Regions from separate parts of the Streptomyces sp. NPDC055025 genome, predicted to be linked through region 3. Evidence: riboswitches for the same ligand, from Rfam matches in the RefSeq annotation. Region 3 holds a riboswitch; each other region holds the start of a gene.
The links. Region 3 has a riboswitch for cobalamin ahead of ACWGDX_RS28315 (ribonucleoside-diphosphate reductase subunit alpha). Riboswitches for the same ligand answer to the same signal wherever they lie in the genome.

Region 1: another riboswitch for cobalamin. It lies ahead of metE (5-methyltetrahydropteroyltriglutamate--homocysteine S-methyltransferase); the one in region 3 lies ahead of ACWGDX_RS28315 (ribonucleoside-diphosphate reductase subunit alpha).
Region 2: another riboswitch for cobalamin. It lies ahead of ACWGDX_RS31455 (cobalamin biosynthesis protein); the one in region 3 lies ahead of ACWGDX_RS28315 (ribonucleoside-diphosphate reductase subunit alpha).

What each region holds. Positions count from the first base shown of each region.
Region 1 is NZ_JBSGVS010000023.1:72,550-82,188, forward strand. It holds gene metE (5-methyltetrahydropteroyltriglutamate--homocysteine S-methyltransferase) at 1-2,084, opposite strand, end outside; cobalamin riboswitch at 2,248-2,463, opposite strand; gene ACWGDX_RS16445 (hypothetical protein) at 2,495-2,731, opposite strand; gene ACWGDX_RS16450 (aminoglycoside phosphotransferase family protein) at 3,117-4,118, shown strand; gene ACWGDX_RS16455 (winged helix DNA-binding domain-containing protein) at 4,294-5,454, shown strand; gene ACWGDX_RS16460 (pyridoxal phosphate-dependent aminotransferase) at 5,585-6,634, shown strand; gene ACWGDX_RS16465 (2-ketoarginine methyltransferase) at 6,666-7,751, shown strand; gene ACWGDX_RS16470 (amino acid adenylation domain-containing protein) at 8,092-9,639, shown strand, end outside.
Region 2 is NZ_JBSGVS010000064.1:34,627-44,265, forward strand. It holds gene ACWGDX_RS31420 (ABC-F family ATP-binding cassette domain-containing protein) at 1-1,373, opposite strand, end outside; gene ACWGDX_RS31425 (hypothetical protein) at 1,472-2,239, opposite strand; gene ACWGDX_RS31430 (hypothetical protein) at 2,683-4,080, opposite strand; gene ACWGDX_RS31435 (alpha/beta hydrolase) at 4,214-5,341, opposite strand; gene ACWGDX_RS31440 (class II aldolase/adducin family protein) at 5,478-6,140, opposite strand; gene ACWGDX_RS31445 (anion permease) at 6,314-7,561, shown strand; gene ACWGDX_RS31450 (hypothetical protein) at 7,592-7,798, shown strand; cobalamin riboswitch at 7,866-8,007, shown strand; gene ACWGDX_RS31455 (cobalamin biosynthesis protein) at 8,041-9,150, shown strand; gene ACWGDX_RS31460 (cobyric acid synthase) at 9,147-9,639, shown strand, end outside.
Region 3 is NZ_JBSGVS010000052.1:58,123-67,761, reverse strand. It holds gene ACWGDX_RS28335 (extracellular solute-binding protein) at 1-147, opposite strand, end outside; gene ACWGDX_RS28330 (GntR family transcriptional regulator) at 437-1,207, shown strand; gene ACWGDX_RS28325 (DUF3311 domain-containing protein) at 1,384-1,716, shown strand; gene mctP (monocarboxylate uptake permease MctP) at 1,713-3,347, shown strand; cobalamin riboswitch at 3,524-3,665, shown strand; gene ACWGDX_RS28315 (ribonucleoside-diphosphate reductase subunit alpha) at 3,810-6,236, shown strand; gene ACWGDX_RS28310 (ribonucleotide-diphosphate reductase subunit beta) at 6,236-7,303, shown strand; gene ACWGDX_RS28305 (GNAT family N-acetyltransferase) at 7,355-7,879, shown strand; gene ACWGDX_RS28300 (FAD-dependent monooxygenase) at 7,963-9,177, opposite strand; gene ACWGDX_RS28295 (D-Ala-D-Ala carboxypeptidase family metallohydrolase) at 9,366-9,639, opposite strand, start outside.

The DNA.
Region 1 (9,639 bases), on a different contig from region 3:
TGTACGGCGAGTTCGCGCGCGACCTGCATATGGGAGCGGGCGGCCTCCAGACTGATGACGTCGGCGTCGAGGTCGTCGATGGCCTGGACGATGTCGCCGAACTCGGCGTAGCACATGTGCGTGTGGATCTGGGTGTCCGGGCGTACGCCACTGGTGGTGAGGCGGAACGACTCGGTGGCCCAGTCCAGGTAGGCGCCGTGGTCCGCGGCGCGCAGCGGGAGCGTCTCGCGCAGGGCGGGCTCGTCGACCTGGATGACCGAGGTACCGGCGGCTTCGAGGTCGTCGACCTCGTCGCGCAGGGCGAGGGCGACCTGGCGGGCGGTGTCGCCGAGCGGCTGGTCGTCGCGGACGAACGACCAGGCCAGCATGGTGACGGGCCCGGTGAGCATGCCCTTGACGGGGCGCCCGGTGAGCGACTGGGCGTAGGAGGTCCAGCGCACCGTCATCGGCTCGGGACGGGAGATGTCGCCGGCGAGGACCGGCGGGCGGACATAGCGGGTGCCGTAGGACTGGACCCAGCCGTGCTGGGTGGCCAGATAGCCGGTGAGCTGTTCGGCGAAGTACTGGACCATGTCGTTGCGTTCGGGCTCGCCGTGCACCAGGACGTCGATGCCCGCCTTCTCCTGGAAGGCGATGACCTCGCTGATCTCGGCCTTGATGCGCTCCTCGTATCCGGCGGTGTCGATACGTCCCGTGCGCAGGGCGGCGCGGGCCGTGCGCAGGTCGTCGGTCTGCGGGAACGAGCCGATGGTGGTCGTGGGCAGCAGCGGCAGCCTGAGATGGGCGCGCTGGGCGATCGCACGCTCCGTGTAGGGCTGGGAGCGGCGGCCGTCGGCGTCGGTGACGGCGGCGGTCCTGGCCCGTACGGCCGGGTCGCGGGTGATCGGGGAGTTCGTCCGGGAGGCGAGGTCGGCGCGGTTGGCCGCGATCTCGGCGGCGATGGCGCCGGTGCCCTGGGCCAGTCCCCTGGCCAGGGTGACGATCTCGGTGGTTTTCTGCTCGGCGAAGGCGAGCCAGCGAAGGATCTGCGGGTCGATGTCCCGTTCGGCGGCCGTGTCGAGAGGTACGTGCAGGAGGGAGCAGGAGGCGGCCACATCGACCCGGTCGGCGAGCCCGAGGAGGGTGCCGAGGGTGGACAGGGACTTCTCGTAGTCGTTGATCCAGATGTTGCGGCCGTTGACCACACCGGCGACGAGCCGCTTGCCGGGCAGTCCGCCCACCGAGGCCAGGGCGTCGAGGTTGGCCGCCGCGGCGTCGGTGAAATCGAGCGCCAGACCCTCGATCGGGGCCTTCGCCAGGACGGGCAGGGCGTCACCGAGCCGGTCGAAGTAGGAAGCGGCGAGCAGCTTCGGGCGGTCGGTGAGGCCGCCGAGATCACGGTAGGCGCGTGCGGCGGCGTTCAGCTCGGCCGGGGTGCGGTCCTGGACGAGGGCGGGCTCGTCGAGCTGGGCCCACTCCGCGCCGGCGGCGCGCAGGTCCGCGAGCACTTCGGCGTACACCGGCAGCAGCCGGTCCAGCAGGGTCAGCGGTTCGAAGTCGGCGGCCACCCCGGGGGCGGGCTTGGCGAGCAGGAGATAGGTGAGGGGGCCGACGAGCACCGGGCGGGCGGTGAGACCGAGCGCGAGGGCTTCCCTCAGCTCGGCGACCTGCTTCGCGGAGTCGGCGGTGAAGACCGTGTCCGGGCCGAGCTCGGGGACGAGGTAGTGGTAATTCGTGTCGAACCACTTGGTCATCTCCAGCGGCGCCACGTCCTGGGTGCCGCGGGCCATCGCGAAGTAGCCGTCGAGCGCGTCGGCCGAGACGGCGTCACGGTGCCGCGCCGGTACGGCACCGACCATGACGCTGGTGTCCAGGACATGGTCGTAGTACGAGAAGTCGCCGGTCGGCACCTCGTGGACGCCGGCGTCCGCCAGCTGCCGCCAGTTGGCCCGGCGCAGGCCGGCCGCCGTCTCCCGGAGGGCGTCGGCGGTGACGCGGCCCTTCCAGTACCCCTCGACGGCCTTCTTCAGTTCCCGGTTCGGGCCCTGGCGGGGGTAGCCGTACACGGTGGCCCGTGCTGCCGCGGCTGCGGACTTCGCTGTCACGGAAATCTCCTTCGCGAGATATCTCCTTGGATCCCGGAGACGGGACGCGAGCGCGAAGGGGTGACGAACCGAGCGGCACAGTTCCGCGCCGTCGCGCGCGCCTGTCCGTCTGGTATGTACGCCGACCCGCCCACGAGGTCACCGGGATGGCCGCACGCGATCGTTCGCGTACGGGCAACGGGCAGGTCTTCGGACTCGTGGGCACATCTGCCGAGACAGATTCCTACTGGCCGTCGCTTCCCGGATCCGGCCGGATCCAGTGCGTATGACGGCGGTCGTTCCCACTTACCGCTGCGGGGCAGTCCCGGATTCCCACCGGGTTCCCTCTTACGACGCGTCTGCCTGGCGGGCAGGGCGAACCAGCTGCACCAGCCAGGCTAGAGCGCGGACAACCTCCCGGTCACCTCTGTTCACATTCCGGAATGTGACATGAGACACGCGGTCGATCGGGCAGCATGTACGGCGAGAGCCACACACAGGACGCCGACCCCCAGCGGAAGCAGCGGGAAGAGCAGGATCACCGCCCACTCGACGAAGCCCTTCTCGACAACCGGGCTGGGGCCCAACAGCGTCTGCTCCACCAGCACTGTCTCGCCCGGCCTGCCGTCGTAACGCACCGATACCTCGTCCCGCGTCCCGCCATCCACGGCGCGTCCGACACACACGACATGGCTCGGCCCTCGCCCGCCCCCTTCCGAGTGGCACGACGAGATTTTTATGCGCTCCGTCTCGCCCGTCCGGCCAAGCTCCAAGACGCCGAAGGCGACCAGAAACCCCGCCCATCCGAGAAAGATCGTCGCGATGACCGCCCACGCCGCGACAGTTACGACTCGACCGTAATCCCGCACTGGCCCGCTCGACACCGTTCCAGCCTATGCGGGAGCCGTGGCTCGGGAGCCCGCACGGACGACGTCGCGGACATCCGTATCCCTCACGTCTTTTACGACGAGAGGACCAGGACCGGCTTCCGGCCACTCGGCACCCGCGGAATTCGGTTGTCAGCCGGTGGGCGGGCTGACCACTCTGGGGCGTATGAGCGACAACGGACAGCACGGAGCGGGCGCAGGACCGGAGGACGGGCCGGGGGACAGTCTGGGCGCGGGACCGGCGGACGGGCCGGGGGACGGGTCGACGGGGCTCCTTGTGCCGCCGATCGACACGGCGCTGGTACGGCGGCTGGTCGGCACGCAGTTTCCCCGATGGTCCGGGCTCCCCGTCAGACCCGTCGCGGTCGGCGGGAACGACAACCGGACCTTTCACCTCGGTGACACCATGACCGTTCGGCTTCCCAGCGGTCCCGGGTACGCGGGGCAGGTCGGCCAGGAGCAGCGGTGGATGCCGTTCCTCGCACCGCGCCTCCCGCTCCCCGTGCCCGTTCCGCTGGCGAAGGGCGCGCCCGGCGAGGGCTATCCGCTGCACTGGTCCGTCTACCCCTGGCTGGAGGGGGAGAGCGCCGATGCCGGCCGGATCGACGACCTGACCGAATTCGCCGTCACGCTGGCCGGGTTCCTGAACGCGCTGGCGCGGATCGACGCGTCCGGCGGACCGCCGCCCGCGTCGCACTCCGGTTTCCGCGGTGCTCCGCCCTCGGTCTACGACGAGGAAACCCGGCGGGCGATCGGCGCGCTGGGGGATCTGATCGACGGGGCGGCGGCCACGGCGGTGTGGGAGGCGGCTCTCGCGGCGGCCCGGGAGGACGCGCCGGTCTGGTTCCACGGCGATGTCGCGGCGGGGAACCTGCTGGTCAGGGATGGCCGGCTCGCCGCCGTCATCGACTTCGGCTGCTTCGGTGTCGGTGATCCGGCCTGCGATGTGGTGATCGCCTGGACGCTGCTGTCGGGGACGAGCCGCAAGGCGTTCCGGGCCGCGCTGCGGGCCGACCACGGCACCTGGGTCCGCGGCCGTGGCTGGGCACTGTGGAAAGCCCTGATCACCTGGGTCGAGTTCGCCGGCTCCGACCCCGCGCGGGTGGCGCAGCCGCGCCGGATCGTCGAAGACATCCTCCACGAGCACGAACACGAGAGCCGTGCCTGACCGGCCGCCCCGGTGACCGCAGAAGAGGAGTTCCGCATGTCCGCCATTCTGTCTCCCGTATAGGACACAGGCTGTCCGCCATCCCTGTGATCGTGGTCCACGCGCCGCCCCTCCAACGCCCGAACCGACCCGCGCCGGCGTCCCGTTGGCGCGCGGGGCGCTGTCCGAGGAAGACATGCCCGTCCTTGACACCCGTGCCCTCAACCGCGCGACCCTCGCCCGTCAGTATCTGCTCGACCGCGCCGACACACCGGTCCGCGACGCCGTGGCCCATCTGTGCGGGATGCAGGCACAACAGCCGCAGGAGCCGTTCATCGGTCTGTGGTCCCGGCTCCGCGCCTTCGAGCCGAACGCGCTCGACGACCTGCTGACAGGGCGGGAGGTCGTGCGCACACACCTGATGCGCCGTACCGTCCACCTCGTCACCGCCGACGACGCGCTGGCCTGGCGCGCCCGCCATGACTCCATGCTGCGCCGGCGGGTGCTGGGGACCTACCGGCGCGAACTCGCCGGCATCGACCTCGACGAGGTCGCCGCGGCAGGCAGGGCGGTGATGGCCGACCACCGGCCCCGCACCATGGCCGAACTCGTTCAGGCACTCCAGGACCGCTGGCCCACGCCACCACGCCGCGCTCTGGGCGAACTGCTCGTCGCCGCCCTGATTCCGATGGTCCAGCTCCCGCCCCGCGGACTGTGGCACACCAGGGCAGGCGTACGTAACCTGCCCCTGGCCACCTGGCTCGGACGCGACATCGATCCGCCTTCCCCCGACCCGGCCGACGTGGCCGACGCGAGCGACCCGGCCGACGAGGCCGACGGGGCCGACCCGACCGACGGGGCCGACCCGGCCGGGCAACAGCTCGTACGGCGCTATCTCGCCGTCCACGGGCCCGCAGCCACAGCGGACATCCGTGCCTGGTGCGGCCTCGCCGGACTCCCCGCCGCCGTCAGAGCCGTCCGCGAGGAGCTCGTCACCTTCCGCGACGAACGCGGCCGCGAACTCCTCGACCTGCCCGACGCGCCGCGCCCGCACCCCGACACCCCCGCGCCCGTCCGCTTCCTCCCGGCCTTCGACAATGTGATCCTCGGCTACCACGACCGCTCCCGCATCATCGACGACGCCCACCTCGGCCTGTCCGTCGCCGGCCTGCGCGCCGTCCTCGTCGACGGACGCGTCTCCGCGACCTGGACCGTGCGCGGCAGCCGACTCGCCATCACCCCGCTTCGCTCCCTCTCCACCGCGGAACAGGAAGCCGTTCACGCCGAAGGCCAAGCCCTGGCCACCTTTCTGGACGAAGACATCGATCACGTGCGCATCACGGCCGCCGACGGCTGAGAACGACCAGGTCAGGGGCGGAAATTGATCTTCGCCCCGTGGTCGGCAATTCACCCTTCTCCCTGGGGAAGTTCACCTTGAGCAGAAACTCTCCGGTGGCCGCGGAAACACCCCATGGAACGGAACGAATATGCAGAGCACTGTTCACGGGGGGACCTCCGGCCTGCGCCTCGACTGGAACGAGTGCGCCAGCGGACCCTCTCCGGCGGCGATCGCCCGCGTCGTCGCCAACGCGGCCGACCTCCACCGGTATCCGCGCGGACTGCTGGGCGAGGTGACCGAGGCCGTCGCCCGGGAGAACGGGGTGGAGGCGGAGTCCGTACTCCTGACGAACGGTGTGGACGAGGCAGTCGACCTCGCGCTGTCCCTGGTCGACACCGCGTATTTCGTCTCGCCCGGCTTCGACGCCTACCTCGACCGGGCCCTGGTGCTCGGCCGTACGGCTCGGGCGATCCCGCTGGACGAGCACTGGGAACCCGCTGTCGCGCCCGCCGAACTCGCGCGCGGGGGCGCGTTGTTCCTCGCCCAGCCGCACAACCCGACCGGCCATCTGTTCCGTTCCGAGTGGGTCGACGCGGTGGTCGCCGGCGCGGAGCTGGCCTTCCTCGACACGACGTACGCCGACTTCGCCGCTCCGGACGTACGGAGTGCGCTGACCGACCCGTACCCCCTCGGCACCCACCCGGGGCTGCTGCTGTTCCGCAGCTTCTCCAAGAGCCACGGCCTGGCCGGTGTGCGGCTCGGCGCGCTGATCGGTGTGCCCGAGCTCATCTCCCGGCTGCGCCCCCGGCAGCGCTTCCACTCCGTCAACTCCATCGCCCTGCACGCCCTGGCCGGTTCCCTCGAAGACCCCGCGCACCGGCTGCGGCTGTGTGCCCAGGTGCTCGCCGACCGCCCTCGGTATGTAGAGGCGCTGGGTTCGCATCCGGTGTTCGCCGAGGCGCGCGACACGCACACCAATTTCGTCGTCGCCCGCTGCCGGGACGGACTGTCCTCGGCCGATGTCGTCCGCGGGCTGGGCGACCGGGACGTATGGGTCAAGGACTGCGGGCCGCTCGGCCTGCCCGGATGGCTGCGTATCTCCGTCGGGACCCATGACGACCTCGATCGGCTCATCCACGAGCTGAGCGCGATCGATTCCGCGCACACACCCCCGCGCACCGCGCCCCAGCGCGTCTGACCTCGCCACCAGCAAGTTGGAGAAACGTTTCATGAACGACGCCACCGCCGTACCGACCGACTTCGAGCACCGGCTCGTCGAGGCGATCCAGCCGATCCGTCACCTCGCGCTCGCCCACGCGCTCCACACCATGATGGACAGCGGGGTGTACGCAGCCCTCACCGCGGAACCCGGCCTCACCTCCGCCGACCTCGCCGAACGGCACGGATTCGATGCCGAGCGGTTCGCCGGCTTCTGTCTCTATCTCGCCAACGAGGGCTACCTCGCCCGGCGGACCGGAGGGGCGGACGAAGGCTGGCATCTCACCGGCAAGGCGGCGGCCCTCGCGCCGTTCCAGCCCTGGTACACACTTCTGGTGGGCGGGTACGCGCAGACGTTCGGCCAGCTCGGCGACGTACTGAAGAAGGGCGCTCCGTTCGCGAGCCGTGACGGCGCCAAGGTGGGCGCCGGATCGTGCGGGATGAGCATGTTCGACGCGCTGCCGCTGGCCGACCGGCTGCTGGACACGCTGCCCGGCGAGGGCCTCACCGTGGTCGACCTCGGCTGCGGGGACGCGGCCTTCCTGACCGAGCTGGTCCGCCGCCGTCCCGGTCTGCGCGGGGTGGGCGTCGAGCCCGACGAGGTGGGCAGCAGGCTGGCGGCCGAGCGCGTCGAGGCCGAGGGGCTGTCCGACCGGATCACCATCCACCGGGGCCGGGCGGCCGACGCCGCGGCCTTCGAACTGCCCACCGACGGCACCCTCTGCTTCCTGACCGCCTTCGTCCTCCAGGAGATGCTGGAGCAGGAGAGCGAGTCGGCGGTCGAGGAACTGCTGCGCAAGACCATGGAGAACCACCCGGGCGCCCACTGGCTGGTCATCGAGGTGGACCATCAGCTGGACGATCCGGGCACCATGGCCCACGCGCTCGGGCTCTCGTACTACAACCCGTACTTCCTGCTGCATGTCATCACCGAACAGCGGCTGGAGAAGCGCGCGTTCTGGGACGAGCTCTTCGACCGGGCGCGGCTGGACGTCGTCGACTTCGCGCACCCGGACGTACGCGTCGATTCCACCGCGCTCGAACTGGGTTACCTGCTGGTCGGCAGGGACACCGACACCGACGCCGACGCCGGCTGACGGCTGAGCCCTGCCCGCCGGCCTCTGCCGTGACGGCCGGCCCTCGCCATGACGGCCGGCCGCCGACCGTTGACGGCCGACCGCTGACCGCTCACCACGGCACCGACCGCTCACCACGGCGTCGGCCGTCCACCACTCCACCGGCCGTCCACCACTCCACCGTGCTCCCGCCGCGCGGCGCCCCGTCCCGTCCCGAAGCGCCACGCGGCCGCGCCCGGCGCTGTGCCGTCCGGCGCAGGCCACCCCGCGCAGGCCACCCCGCGCCGTCCCCTCCCGCCCTGTCCCACCCCGCGTTTCGAGCCCCGCCCCGCCCGTCATGTACCGAAGGCAAGGAACCACCGTGCTCGTCCCACCGACCCCCACTCCGCCTTCTCCCCCCGGACCCGACGGCCCGCCGGCCGCCCTCGACGTGCTGGCGGCCATCGCCCGGCACGCGCACGGCCGTCCCGACGGCATAGCGGTCACCGACGGTACGGACGAGATCTCGTACGGGCGGCTGTACGCACTGGTCGATCGCTACTCCGAGGAGCTGCGGCGGTCGGGCGTCCGGCCGGGCGACAACGTCGGTCTGTGCGCCCGGCGCGGACCGGCCGCCGTGGTGGCCATGCTCGGTCTGCTGCGGGCCGGCGCCGCGTTCGTACCGCTCGATCCGGCCGATCCGGCCGAGCGGCTGCGGTCGATCGCCGAGCGTGGCGGGGTCCGCGTGGCCGTCTCCCCCAAGCGCTGGGCGGCGGACTTCGAGCGGGCCGGGCTGCGTGTGCTGCCACCCGTACCGCCGCTGGTACCCCCGGTCGTACCAGCGCCTGTGCCGCCGCTCGTACCCCCGGTCGTGCCGCCGCCCGCGCTCCTGGACACGGACCTGGGCACGGACCTGGCGCGGCCGGAGGACGATGGCGGGCCGGCGGTCGCGGCGGACCCCGGTCCGGACGATCTCGCGTACATCATCCATACCTCCGGAAGCACCGGACAGCCCAAGGGCGTCGCCATCCCCCGACGGGCGCTGGACCACTTCAGCCGGGAGATCGCCGCCGGGTACGGTCTGGCGCCCGGCGACCGGGTGCTCCAGTTCTCGTCGATCTCCTTCGACGGCAGCGTCGAGGAGATCTTCCCGCCGCTGTACGCGGGCGCCACCGTCGTCGTACGGGGCGAGGGGATGCTCGCGTCCCCCGGCGCGTTCCTCGACCGGTGCGGTGAACTGGGCCTCACCGTCCTGCACATACCGACCGCGTACTGGCACGAGGTCGTGGACGCCATGGTCCACGACGGTCTGCGGCTGCCGGGCTCGGCCCGTATCGTCAGCGTCGGCGGTGAGGAGATCCGGCAGGACCGCGTCGCCGACTGGCGCCGGCTGCACGCAGGGTCCCCGGTACGCCTCGTCAACGTCTACGGTCCGACCGAGACCACCGTCGTCGCGACCTGGGACGATCTGGCGGGACCGCTCGCCGGGGTCCGCCCCGTGGACGCGCCGGCGACGATCGGCCGCCCGCTGCCGGGCGTACGGATACGGATCGTCGGAAGCGAGGGTCCCGTCGCCCCGGGCGGGGAGGGTGAGCTGCACATCGGCGGCCCCACCGTCGGCGTCGGGTATGTGAATCTGCCCGAGCTGACCGCCGAGCGGTTCGGCACCGGCCCGGACGGCGTCCGTTATTACCACACCGGCGACCGGGTCCGGCAGCTGCCCGACGGCAGCCTCGTCTATCTGGGCCGGATGGACCGGCAGATCAAGGTGCGCGGGTTCCGGGTCGAGCCCACCGAGGTCGAGCAGGTGCTCCTCGCGGATCCCCGGGTCCGCGACGCCGTCGTCCGGTACGACGCCCGACGGGCCACTCTCGTCGGCTATCTGCTGCCCGCCGGAGAATCCTCGGCGGCCCCGTCCGCGCTGACGGAT
Region 2 (9,639 bases), on a different contig from region 3:
ACGACCAGGGTGGCGAGCGCGAGCCGGGTCTTCTCACCGCCGGAGAGCACACCGGCGGGCTTGTCGACATCGTCACCGGAGAAGAGGAAGGAGCCCAGCGTCTTGCGGACCTCGACCAGATCGAGATCGGGCGCCGACGAGCGCATGTTCTCCAGGACCGAGCGCTCCGGGTCGAGCGTCTCGTGCTCCTGGGCGTAGTAGCCCAGCTTGAGACCGTGGCCCGGGGTCACCTGTCCGGTGTCCGGCTTCTCCACCCCGGCCAGCAGCCGGAGCAGGGTGGTCTTGCCCGCGCCGTTGAGACCGAGGATGACGACCCTGGAGCCCTTGTCGATGGCGAGATCCACATCGGTGAAAATCTCCAGGGAGCCGTACGACTTCGACAGTCCCTCGGCCGTGAGCGGGGTCTTGCCGCAGGGGGCGGGCTCGGGGAAGCGCAGCTTGGCGACCTTGTCGGACTGCCGCACCTCCTCAAGACCGGAGAGCAGCCGCTCGGCCCTGCGGGCCATGTTCTGCGCGGCCACGGTCTTGGTCGCCTTGGCACGCATCTTGTCGGCCTGCGAGTTGAGGGCGGCGGCCTTCTTCTCCGCGTTGGCGCGCTCGCGCTTGCGGCGCTTCTCGTCGGCCTCGCGCTGCTGCTGGTAGAGCTTCCAGCCCATGTTGTACACATCGATCTGGGCGCGGTTGGCGTCCAGATAGAAGACCTTGTTCACCACGGTCTCGACCAGCTCGACATCGTGGGAGATCACGATGAAGCCGCCCCGGTAGGTCTTGAGGTAGTCGCGCAGCCAGACGATCGAGTCCGCGTCGAGGTGGTTCGTGGGCTCGTCGAGCAGCAGGGTGTCGGCGTCCGAGAAGAGGATCCGCGCCAGCTCCACCCGGCGGCGCTGACCGCCGGAGAGGGTGTGCAGGGGCTGGCCGAGCACCCGGTCGGGCAGCCCGAGCGCGGCGGCGATGGTGGCGGCCTCGGCCTCGGCGGCGTATCCGCCCTTGGTGAGGAACTCCGTCTCCAGGCGCTCGTACCTCTTCATCGCCTTCTCACGGGTGGCGCCCTTGCCGTTCGCCATCCGCTCCTCGTTCTCGCGCATCTTCCTCAGCACGGAGTCGAGGTCGCGGGCGGAGAGGACACGGTCGCGCGCGAGGACGTCGAGATCGCCGGTACGGGGGTCCTGCGGCAGATAACCGACTTCCCCGGAGCGGGTGATGGTGCCTGAGGCGGGGATGCCCTCACCCGCGAGGCACTTGGTGAGGGTGGTCTTGCCGGCTCCGTTGCGGCCGACGAGACCGATGCGGTCCCCCCTGGCGATACGGAACGAGGCGGACTCGATGAGGACACGGGCTCCGGCGCGCAGCTCTACGCCGGTTGCGTTGATCACGGAAAGACTCCAGGGCGGTATGGACGGCGGAAGAGGGCAGGCGGAGGCGAGTCTTCGACGCCGGCTAATGCACAAGGAGAAATGCCATGCGGCCCAGTCTAACCGGGCTGCGCGAATGCTTTCCGCTGCCGGGGGCCGGTACCCTCGGCCGGCCGGTGGCCCGGGAGATCGTTGCCGAGCGGGGTGCGGTCGGGCACGATCCTGCCGAGTCCGTCCACGGCCTTCAGCTCCGCGGTCCAGGCGGAGTTCCCCTCACAGGGCTGGGCGACGAGCAGGACCCCGCCCGTACGGACCGAGCGCGCCGGGTCGAAGGCACAGCCGCGTACGGCGGGCAGCACCCAGCGCAGATCGCCGTCGGCGGTGCGGTACGCGGTGATACGGCGCGGGGTGACGACGGCGAGCATCCGGGCCCCGGGGTCGAGGAGTTGGAGCACTCCGGTGCCCCGGCCGGGGGCGGCGGCCAGCCAGTCGGCGAGCCCGGGGAGCGCGCGGTGCCAGCGCACGGCGTGGCCAGTGGCGCTCTCGGTGTCGGTGACCAGGCCGTCGCTCCAGAGGGCGAAGGCGTGGCCGGGCGCCGCGGCGAGCGCGAGCGGGCGGCGGCCGGAGCGCTCATGGACCCAGCGCAGTGCGCCGGAGCGCGGATCGTGTGCCTCGACGCGCGGGCCCGCGGTGCGCAGTACGGGGTCCTGGGCGGCGGGCGGGGCGGGGGCCGGCGGGGTGTGGACGGTGAGCTGGTCGCCGAAGGGGGCGTGCCGGGAGTGATGGGCGGCGGTCACCAGGGGGAGCGCGAACAGGGCCGGGAAGACGGCGAGCGCGAGCCGGGCGGCGCGCCGTGCGCGCCGGTGCCTGGCGGTGGTACGGGTCACGGCGCCCCCGGTCCCGTCTCCGGTCCCGTCTCCGTCTCCGGTCCCGTCTCCGCCCTCGGTGCCGCCGCCTCCGGGTGCGGGCGCGGGGGTCACGGCGGGTGGGGCGGGCGTGGTGTGCGGGGCGGGCGGCGGGACGGTCGGCGCCGCGGTCGTGGACGGAACGGTCACTGTTCCCCCGGTCCCTGTTCGCTCTTCTGTGCCACCGGTCTCGACCGGGCGTGCGCCTCGGTCAGGCGTGAGCGTAATAAGGGACCACGCGGACGGCACCCGGAGCCGCCGCGACACGGCGCACGCGGCCGGGGACATCCCCCGTTCGGCAGCGGACCCGCGCGGACGGCTTCGCGCGCGGGGCCCCGCCGGGTCCGTACCGCCGCCCGTCGCACGTCCACCCCCGCCGTCCACCCCCGGCGGGCGGTCGGCGGGCGGCGGTACGGGCGGACGGGTCAGGAGCCTCCGGTGTGCACCTGGAAGGCGGCCCGGCGCACGGCCTTGGCGAGGGCCGGATCGGGGTGTGCCGCCGCCAGGGCGACCAGGACCTGGACGGTACGGGGATGGCCGACGGCCCGGACCTCGTCCAGCAGCGCGGGCACATTGCCCTGCACGGCCGAGTCGAGATGGCGGACCAGCAGATCGCTCTCCCCGTGGTCGGCGACGGCCGCCGCGGTGTCCACCCAGAGCCAGGTCGACTCCTCGCGGGTGAGGACATCGGCCGCGTCGTCCGGGTCGGCGCCCTCGTACTCCGCCAGCCAGAGCAGGGCGTAGGGGCGCAGCGAGGACTCGCCGGCCGCCGCCCGTACGCCCGCCTCGGCCGGGGCGCCGACGACGCGCAGCGCCTCGAAGGCCAGCCCGCGCAGAAGCGCGTCCTCGCCACGGGCGACGGTGAGAAGTTCGGTGACGGCGCTGCCGACGGTCCGGGCGGCGAGCCAGGCGCGGTACTCGGCGCGGGCCGGTCCCGGGGTGAGTCCGGCACAGCCGCGCAGCATGTGCTGGGCCGACTGTTCGATATTGCCCGCGGGGCTCTGGGCAGCGACGCAGATCTGTTCCAGCTTGACCCAGACCGCCCAGTTGCCGAGCGGGGTGAGGGTGGCCTGGCCCTCCCCCAGGGTCAGCGCGCCGACGGCGGCCAGTCCTTCGAGGGCCCAGTCGAGCAGCGGGGGCAGGAGGCTCTCGTCCGGCGGCTCGGGGGCCGTGCGCTCGGCGGGCGCGGGCTGTGGCCCGTAGGGGACCTCGCAGCGCTCCTCGTGGAGTTCGGCGACGCGCTGCCGCAGCAGATCGAGCAGGGCCGGTACGAGCACGGGCCCGGCCGAGAGCTGGAGCAGGGAGAGCACCTGCGGGACGGCTTCGACGACCTCGGCGACCGTGGAGGCCTCGACGTCCTCGGGGGCCGGGTGCACGAGCGACCAGGCGTCGAAGAGGGCCACCCAGCCACGCTGGACGGCGCTGTCGTCGCGGTCCCAGGCCTGGAGCCGCCAGCCGGGCCGTACGGTGCCGCCGTGCAGCTCGACGAGCCCGGCCAGCCTGGCCCGGTCCCAGCCCGCGCGCACCTGCTCCGGAGCCAGCTCCAGGGCTTCGGCGGCCCGTGCCTGCGCGGACGCGCCGAAGGGGCCCGTGCCGGGACCCCGGTCGACGGCGGCCCAGCGGGCGATCCGTACGGCGTCGGCGAGGACCTCCCTGGCCTGGCGGGCCAGCTCCGCGGGGGGTGGAGTGCCCTCGGGCGGCCGGGGTGCCGGCCGGTTGCGTCCGTCGGTCACGGCCCGTCGGGCCGTGGTCAACGGCCGCGGGCGGACGAGTCGGAGTCTGGAGTTGCGCGCCAATTGCTCATCAGGCTTTCGGGACGTCACGGGAGCAGTCTTCCCGGTGACCGCCCGAAAGCCCAAACGGAACCTGTCGAGTCGGTACCGGAACGCGGACAGGGGCCCGCGCGGACGGGTCCTGGCGAGGGTGCGTACGGGGCGGACGAGGCCTGTTGGACGGCTACATGAGAGGGGTGAGGAAGCGGCGCAGGGCCTCCTCGTAACCGGTCGGATCGGCGTTCCACATCGCGGCGTGCGGAGCGTGCGCGACGGCGTGCAGACCGATCAGTCCCGGGCGCAGGGCGGCGAGTTCGCGGGAGGGGTCCCAGGAGGCGAGGGTGTCGTCGGGGCCGTGGATGATCAGCGTCGGGACATCGAGGTTGCGCGGGTCGGCGGCCTGGAGCAGCCGGCCGCCGTGGAGTCCGGTCCTGCCCTGGGCCGCCCGGACGGCGAGCGGCAGCAGTGCGGTGGGGGTGCGCCGGGCGGTGGCGAGGGCCTTCAGGGTGGCCTCCCAGTCCAGTACGGGCGAGTCGAGCACCAGGCCGGAGATCCGCTCGCTGTGCGCGGAGTTCGCGGCGGCGTGCAGGGCCATCGTGGCGCCGGTGGACCAGCCGTACAGGACGACCCGCTCCGCGCCGTAGCGGACGGCGTAGCGGATCGCCGCGTCGAGGTCGCGCCACTCGGAGTCGCCGAGATGACCGAGGCCGTCCGGGGAGCGGGGGGCGCCGGGGTCGCCCCGGTAGGCGAGATCGAGCACGGCGACCTGGAGTCCCGCCAGCAGTTCCAGGACGTTCAGGGGGTGCTCACGGGTGGTGCCCAGGCCGTGCACGGTGATCACCCAGGTGTCCCGCGCTCCCGGCACGAACCAGGCGGGCAGGAAGCCGAGTTCGCCCGGGATCCGCTCCTCCCGGTGGTCGATGCCGAGCGCGGTGGTGGGGTCGCCGATGTGGACCTGCGGGGTGAGGCGTACCCGCATACCCGGGACGAGGGTGCCGCGGTCGACCCGCTCCAGTCTCCGTACGACGGTGTCGGCGGGGTGCCGCACGCCCTCCAGGACCGGCCCGACGACCGCGTGGAGGTCACGGTTCCCGATCCCGTACACACCGGGGCGCAGGGAGGCGAGACAGCGCGTCAGGGTGATCTGCCCGGCGGCCGTGGCGTGCACGGTGAGCCGGGGGTCGCCGGGCAGGGGCCGCCCCGGCGACGCCTTCAGAGCGGCGTCACCGGCGAGCCGGCCGGCCGCGACCGCGGCCGCGCCGACGCCGATCACGGTGGAGACGGCCGCTGCCGTCGCTGTTGCGGGGCGCACGGTCCCAGTGTCGTCACCCGCGCACGCCCCGGCCACCGGGCGCGGTCCGTCGGGGTCGGGCCGGACCGTCACCGGTCACGGCCGGCGCCGCCGACGCCGACCGCCCCCGGTCACGGCCCGCGACCCTGGCCGATGGTCAGCGCCCCTGGCCGTAGCCCTTCAGCTTCTCCCCGGCCTCCTGGAGCTGGGCGTCGGAGAGCAGCGAGGGCGAGAGGCCCGGCACCGCGCTGGCGGTGAGCCAGAGCCGGGACATCCACTCCAACTGGGCCGTGCGGTCGTAGGCCTGCGCGAGGGTGGCGCCGTAGGTCACCGTGCCATGGTTCTGGAGGAGACAGCCCGTGCGGTCGCGGAGGGCGGTGAGCATGCCCGCGGCCAGTTCGTCCGTCCCGTACAGCGCGTACGGAGCGACCCGGACGGGGCCGCCGAACGCCGCCGCCATGTAGTGGATCACGGGCAGTTCCGGCACGAGCGTGGAGACGGCGGTGGCGTGCACCGCGTGGGTGTGGACGACGGCCGCCGCCGAGGTGTGCCGGTAAACCGAGAGATGGAGCGGCAGCTCACTCGTGGGGGTGAACGCGCCGAGGACCTGCCGGCCGTCCGGATCGACCCCGACGGCATCCTCGGGACCGAGTTGTTCATAGGGAATTCCACTGGGCGTCACCAGGATGATTCCACCGACCCGCACCGAGACATTGCCCGAGGTGCCGACGACGAGCCCCTCGGAGGCCGTTCTGCGGGCGGTGTTCACCAGATCCCGCCAGGCCCGGCCTATCGCGTCCTGTTTCTCCTGATCGGTCATACCGCGATCCTGCCAGGAGCCTCCGGCGGACCGCACACCGTTCTCCCGATCATCCGAACAGAACCACGCGACGTCAGCCTGAGACACCATGAAGACCCGCACAGTTCATCTTCCGTTCACCATGACTCCCTACGTTCACCGAGGCCCCCTACGTCGAACGATTGCCTGGGTAAATGGAACACCTCACACTGCTGCTCGCGATCGTGATCGTGACGGCGCTCGTGTTCGATTTCACGAACGGTTTCCATGACACCGCCAACGCGATGGCGACGACCATCTCGACCGGCGCCCTGAAGCCCAAGACCGCGGTGGCCATGTCCGCCGTGCTGAATCTGGTCGGCGCGTTCCTCTCCGTGGAGGTCGCCAGAACGATCTCCGGCGGGCTCATCAACGAGAACGGCATCCGGACAGAAGTGATCTTCGCGGCGCTCGTCGGCGCCATCCTCTGGAATCTGCTCACCTGGCTCGTCGGTCTCCCGTCGAGCTCCTCCCACGCCCTCTTCGGCGGACTGATCGGCGCCACCCTGATGTCCGTCGGCACCTCCGGGGTCAACGGCGGTGTGGTCATCACCAAGGTGCTGATCCCCGCGCTCGCCGCGCCGGTCGTCGCCGGTCTCGCGGCGCTGCTCGCCACCCGGCTGACGTACCGTATCGGCCGCCGCACGGACGACAGGGCCACCGCCAAGGGCTACCGCGCGGGCCAGATCGCCTCCGCCGGTCTGGTCTCCCTGGCGCACGGCACCAACGACGCGCAGAAGACCATGGGCGTCATCACGCTGGCGCTCGTCACCGGCGGTGTCCTCTCCCCCGGCTCCAACCCCCCGCTGTGGGTGATCGTCTCCGCGGGCACGGCGATCGCGCTCGGTACGTATCTCGGCGGCTGGCGCATCATCCGCACCATGGGCACCGGTCTCACCGATCTCGGGCCGCAGCAGGGCTTCGCCGCCCAGACCAGCGCCGCGACCGTCATTCTCGCCTCCTCGCACCTCGGCTTCTCGCTCTCCACCACCCAGTCCTGCTCCGGCGCCGTGATGGGCGCGGGGCTCGGCCGCAAGGGCGGTGTGGTCCGCTGGTCCACCGCCACCCGGATGTTCGTCGCCTGGGGACTGACCCTGCCCGCCGCGGGTCTGGTCGCGGCCTGCGCGGAGTTCCTGACCGGCCAGGGAAGTTGGGGCGTCTCGGTGGTCGCCGCACTGCTGCTCGCCTTCTCCGGCGCCATCTGGCTCGCCTCGCGCCGCCGCCCGGTCGACCACACCAATGTCACCGACTCCGACGAGGACGAGGCCGGGATCCTGGCCGACGGCGTCACGGCCGTCACCGCGTCGAGCGCGGCCGGTGCCGGTGCCGGGCACGATCTGTCGACCACCATTCCGTCCCCTCCGGGCAGCTCCGGTGAGCCCGCCCGCACCGCCACGGTCTGAACCCCCCACGGTCCAAGGAAGAGCGAACGTATGAAAATCGACTGGGCAGCGCTCGGCGCCGTCTTCGGGGTCAGTCTTGTGGCGACCGTCGCCCTCGTGGGCCTGTTCACCCTGGGCGTCGTGGGTCTCGCCAAGCGGGAGCCGGGCGCCATGGCTCTGGCGCGCACGGGCGCGTACGCCTGCTTCGCCCTGTGCGCCGGAGCCGTGGGGTACGGGATCTGGCTGATCGTCGCGTGACCCGGGTCCACCCGCCGATGTGGGGCTTCGCACAGTGTCCCGTCGCAGGTCAGCGATGAGTTGACGGCTGTTCGCGGGGCGTGGTGGACTGCCGGGGCCATTTACGGCGGCAGAAGAGGAAGCCGGTGCGAGTCCGGCGCGGTCCCGCCACTGTCACCGGGAGTCCTCTCCCGGGAGCCAGGAACTCTCGCCGCCGCACCACGTCGAGCCGGGGCGCGGACCCTGAGTGAGGACATTTCGCCATGCCTGGCTGCGGTTCTGCCGTCGTGCGCGGCGGCGGTTCGGCCGCCGCCGAGCGGGTCTTCGCCTACGGCGCGGCCCTGGGGCTGCTGGGCGACCAGGTGTTCGCCGATCCGCGCCGGGGCCATCCGGTGGCCGCGTTCGGCCGGGCGGCGGGGGCCGTCGAGCGGATGCTCTGGCACGACCACCGCGGCTGGGGCACGCTGCACACCCTGGTGTGCGCCGGAGGCGCCGCCGGGCTCGCGATCGTCGCCGCCCGGAATACGGAGACCGTACGGGCCACGCGGGGCGCCGAGACCGTACGGGCCACGCGGGGCACGCGGGCCGTACGGAGCAGCCGTGCCGGACGGCGCGCCGCGTCCGTCGCGCTGACCGCCCTGGCCACCTGGTCCGTCGTCGGCGGCACTTCGCTCGGCCGGGAGGCACGCGCCATCGGCGCGGCGCTCACCGCCGGGGACATCGAGCTGGCCAGGGAGCGGCTGCCGCGGCTGTGCGGGCGCGATCCGCAGGCACTGGACGGACAGCAACTCGCCCGCGCCGTCGTGGAATCCGTCGCCGAGAACACCTCCGACGCCGTCGTGGGCGCGCTGGTGTGGGGGGCGATCGCGGGGGTGCCGGGGCTGGTCGGATTCCGGGCCGTGAACACACTGGACGCGATGGTGGGCCACCGGTCCCCCCGGTACCGCCGGTTCGGCTGGGCGTCGGCCCGGCTCGACGATCTGGCCGGCTGGCCGGGGGCCCGGCTGACCGCCGCGCTGGCCGTCGCGGCGGGCGGCGATCCGCGCGCGGCCCTGCGGGCGGTACGGCAGGACGCGCGGAAGCATCCGAGCCCCAACGCGGGCCCGGTGGAGGCGTCGTTCGCGGGCGCGCTGGGCGTACGGCTCGGCGGGACGCTCGCGTACGGCGGACGGGTGGAGCACCGGCCCGTACTGAACGGCGAGGGGCGGCCCGTGGAGACAGCCGACATCGAGCGGGCCGTGCGCCTGTCGCGCCGGGTGAGCGGATACGCCCTCGCGGTCTGTGTCGCCGGCCGGTTCGCGTACGGCGCGATACGCCGCCGTGCCACGGACACGCGCCGCCGTACGGCGGCCACGGGAAAGGGACGTGGATGAGCCGGGGCGGGCGCGGCGGGGGCCTTCTGGTGGCCGGGACCACCTCGGACGCGGGCAAGAGCGTCGTCACGGCGGGGATCTGCCGGTGGCTGGTGCGCCGGGGGGTGAAGGTCGCGCCCTTCAAGGGGCAGAACATGTCGCTGAATTCGTTCGTGACACGCGAGGGCGCGGAGATCGGACGGGCGCAGGCGATGCAGGCCCAGGCGGCCCGGGTGGAGCCGACCGCGCTGATGAACCCCGTCCTGCTGAAGCCCGGCGGTGACCGCAGCAGCCAAGTGGTGCTGATGGGACGGCCGGTGGGTGAGCTGAGTGCCAGGGGCTTCTTCGGCAGCGCCGAGGGGACCGCGCCGGGGAACCCGGCCACGGGGAACACTCTCGCGGGGAACTCGTCTTCGGGCGGGGCGGCTTCGGGGAAGGCGCTGCGCGGTGGACGGCGGGAGGCGCTGCTCGGGCCCGTCCTGGAGTGCCTGGAGGAGCTGCGCTCCACCT
Region 3 (9,639 bases):
GCTCTGCGCGTCCGACATGAGCCAGACGGTCAGCGTCTCCTTACGGTCCTTGGGATCCTTCGACGCCGTGCTGTCGTCCGAGCCACACGCGGCAATACCGACCATCATGCCCGCGACGCCGACCGTCGCGATGAGCTTGCGCTTCACGCCACCCTCCTCAGGGATGCCTGCAACCCCTGCCCACCGCGAAGACCGCGAAGACTTACGACGAGTACTGCTGGGGCTGGGACCTGGTCTTTAATGGTTTAGACCAGTACGGGGAGCTTGGCCTAGACCTTTAGGGGTGTCAAGGGTGTATAAGAAGGGCAGTCGTGTCCGTTATCGGACCGACACCTGAGGGAGGGCGACGACCCGTGGCCGGACCGTGCCACCATGTGAGCCGCGACAGACGGAGGAGCCGGTGACGGCAGCAGCGCAGGAGTCGGGAAGGCAGGCCATGGCCGCGGACGGGGGCGGAAACGTCACGGAGACCGACAACGGGATCCCCACCCGTACGGCACGCGTGCCTAAGTATTACCGCCTGAAGCGGCACTTGCTGGATATGACGGAAACTCTGCCGCCAGGCACCCCGGTGCCTCCGGAGCGCACGCTCGCCGCCGAGTTCGACACCTCGCGCACCACCGTGCGCCAGGCGCTCCAGGAACTGGTCGTCGAGGGCCGGCTCGAACGGATCCAGGGCAAGGGGACGTTCGTCGCCAAGCCCAAGGTCTCCCAGGCCCTCCAGCTCACCTCGTACACCGAGGACATGCGGGCCCAGGGCCTGGAACCGACGTCCCAGCTCCTGGACATCGGCTATGTCACCGCCGACGACACCCTGGCGGGACTGCTCGACATCACCGCGGGCGGACGCGTCCTGCGGATCGAGCGGCTGCGGCTGGCCAGCGGTGAGCCGATGGCCATCGAGACCACGCATCTGTCGGCCAAGCGCTTCCCCGCCCTGCGCCGCTCGCTCGTCAAGTACACCTCGCTCTATACGGCGTTGGCCGAGGTGTACGACGTCCATCTCGCCGAGGCCGAGGAGACGATCGAGACCTCGCTGGCCACTCCGCGCGAGGCCGGACTGCTCGGCACGGATGTCGGCCTGCCGATGCTGATGCTCTCGCGGCACTCGCTGGACGCCGCCGGTGAGCCGGTGGAGTGGGTGCGCTCGGTCTACCGCGGCGACCGCTACAAGTTCGTGGCGCGGCTGAAGCGCCCGGCCCGCTGACCCCGGACCGCGGCGGGCGGAAGGATCGGACGTACGGTCAGGAACCGGGCCCCGGGGCCCGGTTCCTCCGCGTTCACCTCCCAGTCCTTCACATCCGGACCTACCCGCCGCTGATGCCATTGCCGTAGATTTCCTGCGCGCTCATCAATGGCGATCAGTGAGGGGACGGATCCGCTGTGTCAGAAGTCCAGGAAGAAAAACCGCCCACGACACGACCTCCGACGGTCACTCCCGTACGCGTGGTGATCGCGCTCTGTCTCTTCGCGCCCTTCGTGGCCCTGCTCTGGGTGAGCTCCTACGCCAGGACCGACCCCGCCTTCATCGGTATCCCGTTCTTCTACTGGTACCAGATGGCCTGGGTACTGCTCTCGGCGGTGCTGACCATGACCGCCTATCAGCTCTGGCAGCGTGACCAGCGCGCCCGCGCCACCGGCAGTGCCCGTGGCGCCCATGGCTCCCGCGGCTCCGGTGGCTCCGGTGGCTCCCGCGAGGGAGGTGCGTCGCGATGACCGACGGCGTGAACGGTGTCGCGCTCACCGTCTTCATCTTCTTCTTCCTGGCCGTCACGGTCATGGGCTTCCTCGCCACCCGCTGGCGCAAGGCCGAGAACGAGCACAGTCTCGACGAATGGGGCCTGGGCGGCCGGTCGTTCGGCACCTGGGTCACCTGGTTCCTGCTCGGCGGCGACCTCTATACGGCGTACACCTTCGTGGCCGTCCCGGCGGCGATCTACGCGGCGGGCGCGTCCGGCTTCTTCGCCGTGCCGTACACCGTCCTCATCTACCCGCTGATCTTCACCTTCCTGCCCCGGCTGTGGTCGGTGTCCCACAAGCACGGCTATGTGACCACCTCGGACTTCGTCCGGGGACGCTTCGGCTCGAAGGGGCTCTCGCTGGCGGTCGCCGTCACCGGCATCCTCGCCACCATGCCGTACATCGCGCTCCAGCTCGTCGGTATCCAGGCGGTGCTGGATGTGATGGGCCTCGGCGGCGGTGAGGACACCAACTGGTTCGTCAAGGACCTCCCGCTGCTGATCGCCTTCGGTGTGCTCGCCGCGTACACCTACTCGTCCGGGCTGCGCGCGCCCGCGCTGATCGCCTTCGTCAAGGACACCCTGATCTATCTGGTGATCGCCGTGGCGATCATCTACATCCCGATCAAACTGGGCGGCTTCGACGACATCTTCGCCAAGGCGGGCGAGGCCTTCGCACAGCCCAACTCCGCGACCGGCCAGCCACGCGGCGCGCTCGTGCCGGGCGAGGCCGGGCAGTGGGGCTATGCCACGCTGGCGCTCGGTTCCGCGCTCGCGCTCTTCATGTATCCGCACTCCATCACGGCGACACTGTCCAGCCGCAGCCGCGATGTGATCCGCCGCAACACCACGATCCTGCCGCTGTACTCACTGATGCTGGGGCTGCTGGCGCTGCTCGGCTTCATGGCGATCGCGGCCGGGATCGAGGTCGAGAACGGACAGCTCGCGATCCCGCAGCTCTTCGAGACCATGTTCCCCGCCTGGTTCGCGGGGGTGGCCTTCGCGGCCATCGGTATCGGCGCGCTGGTGCCGGCCGCGATCATGTCGATCGCGGCGGCCAATCTCTTCACCCGCAACATCTACAAGGACTTCATCAAGCCGGACGCGACACCGGCGCAGGAGACGAAGGTCTCGAAGATCGTCTCACTGCTGGTGAAGGTGGGGGCGCTGGCCTTCGTCCTCACCATGGACAAGACGGTGGCGATCAACTTCCAGCTCCTGGGCGGGATCTGGATCCTCCAGACGCTCCCGGCCCTGGTCGGCGGGCTGTTCACCCGCTGGTTCCACCGCTGGGCGCTGCTCGTCGGCTGGGGCGTCGGCATGGTGTACGGCACGGCGGCGGCGTACGGCGTCGCGAGCCCCACCCAGAAGCACTTCGGCGGCTCCTCCGCGGAGATCCCGGGGCTCGGGGAGATCGGCTACATCGGTCTCACCGCGTTCGTGCTGAATGTGGTGGTGACGGTGGTGCTCACCTTCGTCATGCGGGCGCTCAGGGCCCCCGAGGGCGTCGACGAGACCTCCCCCTCCGACTACACGGCGGACGCGGGCGACCCGGGCGTCCAGGTGGAACTCCCGGCGGCGACCACCTCGGGCGACCCGGTGCGCTGACCCCTGAGCCACCCGGTACGCCGACCGCGTACGCCCGCCGTACGGCCGTGGAAGGGCCGCCGCGACTCCCGGAAGGAAGCGGCGGCCCTTCCGTATGCGGCGCGCGCCCGGAACGGACGAGGCCGACAACAAGCACCGAACCGACGCACGACACTACATCTGGGGGGTGACGCAGCGACCACCCACCAGATGTATGCTCGACCTCGCTGTCGACGCAGGGGAATCCGGTGGGAATCCGGAACTGTCCCGCAACGGTGTGCTGTGGCGTGTTTTGTCATGCCCGCGAGTCCGAATACCTGCCGACGGTGCGTCCGGTTCGACCGATCCGGGCGCCGAGACGTCCGGGCCTCGCGGTTGGGCCGGTGGACGCCGTACACCGTGCTGCCCGGGGAGGGTCCGTACGGCTGTGCGCGCCCCCGTATCCCCCGCACCGGCCCGGAGCCGAGCGAGGGAGAGCACCACGTGACCATCGCGCCAGCCGATCCGGCTTCAGCCCCGGCTCCAGCCCCGGCTTCACTCCGCCCCGAAATCACCGGGACCACCGGGACCACCGGAACCGCCGGACCTGCCGACGGCCCCGGGGCCGTTCTGCTGCGGACCCTGACGGAACTGACCGCCGATCTGCCCGACACCGACCCGGGCCGGGTCGCCGCCGCCGCGCTCCGGGGCCGTAACGCCGCATCGGACGAGGCCGAGCTGCGCGGGCTCGCCACCGAGGCGGCGGCCGGGCTGATCTCCGAGGACCCCGCGTACTCCCGGCTCGCCGCCCGGCTGCTCACCCGCGCCATCGCCGACGAGGCCGCCGGCCAGGGCGCGGTGTCGTTCTCCGCGTCGGTCGCGACCGGTCACCGCGAGGGCCTGATCGCCGACCGTACGGCCGCCTTCGTCACGCGCCACGCCGACCGCCTCGACCAGCTGATCGACCCCGCCGCCGACGACCGCTTCGGCTACTTCGGGCTCCGCACGCTCCACAGCCGCTATCTGCTCCGCCATCCGCTGACCCGTCAGGTGATCGAGACCCCGCAGCACTTCCTGCTGCGCGTGGCGTCCGGCCTCGCGGAGGACGAGAGCGTGCGCGCGCTGGAGGAGGTCGCCGCGCTGTACCGGCTGATGAGCCGGCTGGACTATCTGCCGTCCTCGCCGACGCTCTTCAACTCCGGCACCCGCCACCCCCAGATGTCCTCCTGCTATCTGCTGGACTCCCCGCTCGACGAGCTGGACTCCATCTACGACCGCTACCACCAGGTGGCCAGGCTCTCCAAGCACGCGGGCGGCATCGGCCTCTCGTACTCCCGTATCCGCTCGCGCGGTTCGCTGATCCGGGGCACCAACGGGCACTCCAACGGCATCGTCCCGTTCCTGCGCACCCTCGACTCCTCGGTCGCGGCCGTCAACCAGGGCGGCCGGCGCAAGGGCGCGGCCTGTGTCTATCTGGAGACCTGGCACGCCGATCTGGAGGAGTTCCTGGAGCTGCGGGACAACACCGGTGAGGAGGCGCGGCGCACCCACAATCTGAATCTCGCGCACTGGATCCCCGACGAGTTCATGCGGCGCGTCGAGACGGACGGCCGGTGGTCGCTCTTCTCCCCCGTCGACGTGCCGGAACTGGTCGATCTGTGGGGCGACGAGTTCGACGCGGCGTACCGGGCCGCCGAGGCGGCGGGCCTGGCCCGCAAGTCCCTGCCCGCGCGCGAGCTGTACGGCAGGATGATGCGTACCCTCGCCCAGACCGGCAACGGCTGGATGACCTTCAAGGACGCCTCGAACCGTACGGCCAACCAGACCGCCGAGCCCGGCAGCGTCGTCCACTCCTCCAATCTCTGCACGGAGATCCTGGAGGTGACCGACGACGGCGAGACGGCCGTGTGCAACCTCGGCTCAGTCAACCTCGGCGCCTTCGTCCTGGAGTCGGGCGAGATCGACTGGGAGCGGCTCGACGAGACCGTCCGTACGGCCGTGACCTTCCTCGACCGGGTGGTGGACATCAACTACTACCCGACCGAGCAGGCCGCCGGCTCGAACGCGAAATGGCGTCCGGTGGGCCTGGGCGCGATGGGTCTCCAGGACGTCTTCTTCAAGAAGCGGCTGCCCTTCGACTCCCCCGAGGCCGCCGCGCTCTCCACCAGGATCGCCGAGCGGATCATGCTCGCCGCGTACGAGGCGTCCTGCGACCTCGCCGAGCGCAACGGCCCGCTGCCCGCCTGGGACCGTACGCGCACGGCCCGTGGCGTACTGCACCCCGACCACTACGACGTGGAGCGGGCCTGGCCCGAGCGCTGGGCGGCACTGCGCGCCCGCGTCGCGGCGACGGGCATGCGGAACTCCCTGCTCCTGGCGATCGCCCCGACGGCGACCATCGCCTCGATCGCCGGTGTGTACGAGTGCATCGAGCCGCAGGTCTCCAATCTCTTCAAGCGCGAGACGCTCTCCGGTGAGTTCCTCCAGGTCAACTCGTATCTGGTGGCGGACCTGAAGCGACTGGGCGTCTGGGACGCGCGCTCGCGCGAGGCGCTGCGCGAGTCCAACGGCTCGGTGGCGGACTTCACCTGGATCCCGGCGGAGATCCGCGATCTGTACCGCACGGCGTGGGAGATCCCGCAGCGCCGACTGATCGACATGGCGGCGGCCCGTACGCCGTACCTGGACCAGAGCCAGTCGCTGAACCTGTTCCTGGAGACGCCGACCATCGGGAAGCTCAGCTCGATGTACGCGTACGCCTGGAAGAAGGGCCTCAAGACGACGTACTACCTGCGCTCGCGCCCGGCGACGAGGATCGCGAGAGCGGCGAGAGCGGCCGTACCCGCTCAGGCGACGGCCCCGGCGGCCACGGCCGAGGAAGCCGTCGCCTGCTCCCTGGAGAACCCCGAGTCCTGTGAGGCGTGCCAGTAATGACCACCGAGACAACCGCTGAGACTGCTGTGACTGCTGTGACTGCTGAGAAGACGACGCCGAAGACCAAGAACCTGCTGGACCCGGGCTTCGAACTGACCCTTCGGCCCATGCGGTATCCGGACTTCTACGAGCGCTACCGCGACGCGATCAAGAACACCTGGACGGTGGAGGAGGTCGACCTCCACTCCGACGTGGCCGACCTCGCCAAGCTCACCCCCGCCGAGCAGCACATGATCGGCCGGCTGGTCGCGTTCTTCGCGACGGGCGACTCGATCGTGGCGAACAATCTGGTGCTGACGCTCTACCGGCACATCAACTCCCCCGAGGCGCGGCTGTATCTCTCGCGCCAGCTCTTCGAGGAGGCCGTGCACGTCCAGTTCTATCTGACGCTGCTCGACACCTATCTCCCCGATCCCGAGGACCGCACGGCGGCCTTCGCGGCGGTGGAGAACATCCCGTCGATCCGTGAGAAGGCGCAGTTCTGCTTCCGCTGGATGGACTCGGTCGAGACGATCGACCGGCTGGAGTCCCGGTCGGACCGCCGGCGCTTCCTGCTCAATCTGATCTGTTTCGCGGCCTGTATCGAGGGGCTGTTCTTCTACGGCGCGTTCGCCTACGTCTACTGGTTCCGCTCCCGGGGCCTGCTGCACGGCCTGGCCACCGGCACCAACTGGGTGTTCCGCGACGAGACGATGCATATGGACTTCGCCTTCGAGGTCGTGGACACGGTACGGAAGGAGGAGCCTGAGCTGTTCGACGAGGACCTCCGGCAGCAGGTCACGGACATGCTGAAGGAGGCCGTCGAGGCGGAACTGCAATTCGGCCGCGATCTGTGCGGCGAGGGCCTGCCGGGCATGAACACCGAGTCGATGCGGGCGTACCTGGAGTGCGTCGCCGACCAGCGCCTCCAACGCCTTGGCTTCGCCCCGGTCTACGGCTCGGAGAACCCGTTCTCCTTCATGGAACTCCAGGGCGTCCAGGAGCTGACGAACTTCTTCGAACGCCGCCCGTCGGCGTACCAGGTCGCGGTGGAGGGCACGGTCGGCTTCGACGACGACTTCTGACGGCTTCGAGGCCACCCGCCCGTTGTCGTACCCGTACCGCACAATCGGTTCATGGACTTCACGATCAGAGAGGCCGAGCCCGGGGAGTACCCGCGGCTCGGGGAGATCACCGCACGGGCGTATCTCGGGGACGGTCTGCTGGACTTCGGTGAGGACGACTCGTATCTGCCCACACTGCGCGATGTGGCCCGCCGGGCGGCCGAGGCGGTGGTCCTGGCGGCCGTGGACCCGGACGGGACGGTGCTGGGCGGGGTCACCTTCGTCCCGTCCGGCGGACCGTGGGCGGACATCGCCCGGGACGGCGAGACCGAGTTCCGGATGCTGGCGGTCGACCGGGCGGCCCGGGGCAGAGGCGTGGGCGAGGCACTCGTCCGCGCCTGTGTGACCCGCGCGCAGGACACGGAGGGCTGTATACGGATCGTCCTGTCGACCCAGTCGTCCATGCGCCAGGCGCACCGGATCTACGAGCGCCTGGGCTTCACCAGAACCCCCGACCGCGACTGGGAACCGTACCCCGGGCTGCCCCTCCTGGCCTACACCCTGGACCTCCGCTCCCCCGCCCCCCAACCCGACTGACCCACGACAACCGTCCCCGGTCCTGTGGGCGGTGAGCAACGCTGATCCGCCGTTCCGATGCGAAGGCGGCACGGTCCGCGGCGCTACCCCCGGGGTGCCTGGGAGCGGGTGTGGAGGGTGCGGGCGACCCTGGGGCCCAGCCAGCGCTTGAGTTTGCGCAGGGGCTCCAGCTGCTCGGCGGCTCTGTCGATTCGGTAGTAGAGCTGGGGCGGGACATGGGGGAGCAGGGGGGAGTGGCGCTGGCCCAGGAGGGCGAACATATGGGCCGGGGCGAGATTGATGTAGCGGGGGAGGTTCTCGTACCACTGGGCGCTGTAGCGGGCCGCGCTCTGGACGGGGAGGAGGGCGGACTTGCGTTCGCGCTCGTAGTGGGCGAGGGCGGGGCGGAGGTCCGTGTGGCCGCGCAGCGCTTCGGCCAGGGCGATGGCGTCCTCCAGTGCGAGGGTGGTGCCCGCGCCGATGGAGTAGTGCGTGGTGTGCGCGGCGTCGCCGAGGAGGACGAGATTGCCCCGGTACCAGGTCCGGTTGGTGAGGGTACGGAAGGTGAGCCACTGCGCGGCGCGGTCGGTGTGCGACCGGCCGATCAGCCGGTGCCCGTCCAGGGGGCCGGCGAAGAGCCGCTCCAGCAGGGCCAGGCCCTCGGCCTCGCTCGCCCGGTGGAGCCCGAGTCCCCGCCAGGTGGCCGGGGAGCACTCCACGATGCAGGTGCTGTGCTCCGCGCTGAACCCGTAGCCGTAGCACCAGATCCAGCCGTGTTCGGTCTCCACGAAAGCGAAGGTGAAGGAGCCGAAGACCTTGGTGGTGCCGAGCCAGATGTACATGTTCCGGCCGGCCGAGGACTCCGTGCCGAAGTGGTCGGCGTGGCGCTCGCGCAGTCCGCTGCCCACACCGTCGCAGGCGACGACCAGATCGGCCTCGGGCGGCTCGGCCGCGCCGTCGATCGCGTGCTCGAACTCCACGCGCACACCGAGCGATCCGGCCCGGTCGGCGAGAAGGTCGAGCAGTCCGCGGCGGCCGATGCCGAAGCCCTCGTCGCCGTGGTGCACCGTCGTACGGTCCCGGACATGCGCGGTCCCGTCGTTCCAGCGGACCGAGTTCTCGCTGATGGCACGCGCGGACTCGGGGTCGTTGCGGCGGAGTTTCTCGATGAGGCCGCCCCAGTAGGTCACGCCCCAGCCGTATGTCGACCCGGCCGGGTTCCGCTCGTAGACGGTGATGTCATGGGACGGGTCCTGCCGCTTCATCAGGATCGAGAAGTACAGGCCGGCGGGCCCGCCACCGACGCAGGCGACCTTCACACGCACTCCCTTCAGTGACGCAAAGTGATCGATTCGCGACGAAGGGTAGCAGCAGGGGCGGACGGCCGAGGCTCGGGACGACCCCGAACACGTACCGGCCGGCGTACGCGCCGGGGCCCCACGCACGCCGCGTGGGGCCCCGTACCGCTGATCGCCGTCATGCCCGGGGCGTCGCCCGGGTCGGTGTGTCAGATGCCGCAGCTCGGCGCCGACCAGAAGCGGCTGGGCCGGTGGTCGACATGGGCGTGGTCGTTGTGGTCCGGGTAGCCGGGGCCGAGGATCCCGTTGAAGCCGTGGTTGCGCGCCGTCTGCGCCAGGGTGCACAGGGAGTGCGGTCCCGAGCCGAGATCGGCGGCGTCACCGTAGAGATGGCGGCTGCTCGACGCCCCGCCGACCGAGCTGTTGCAGGCCTGCGAGCGGAAGCCGCTGGTGACCCGGATGGGCTGGTCGCCCAGCGCGTGC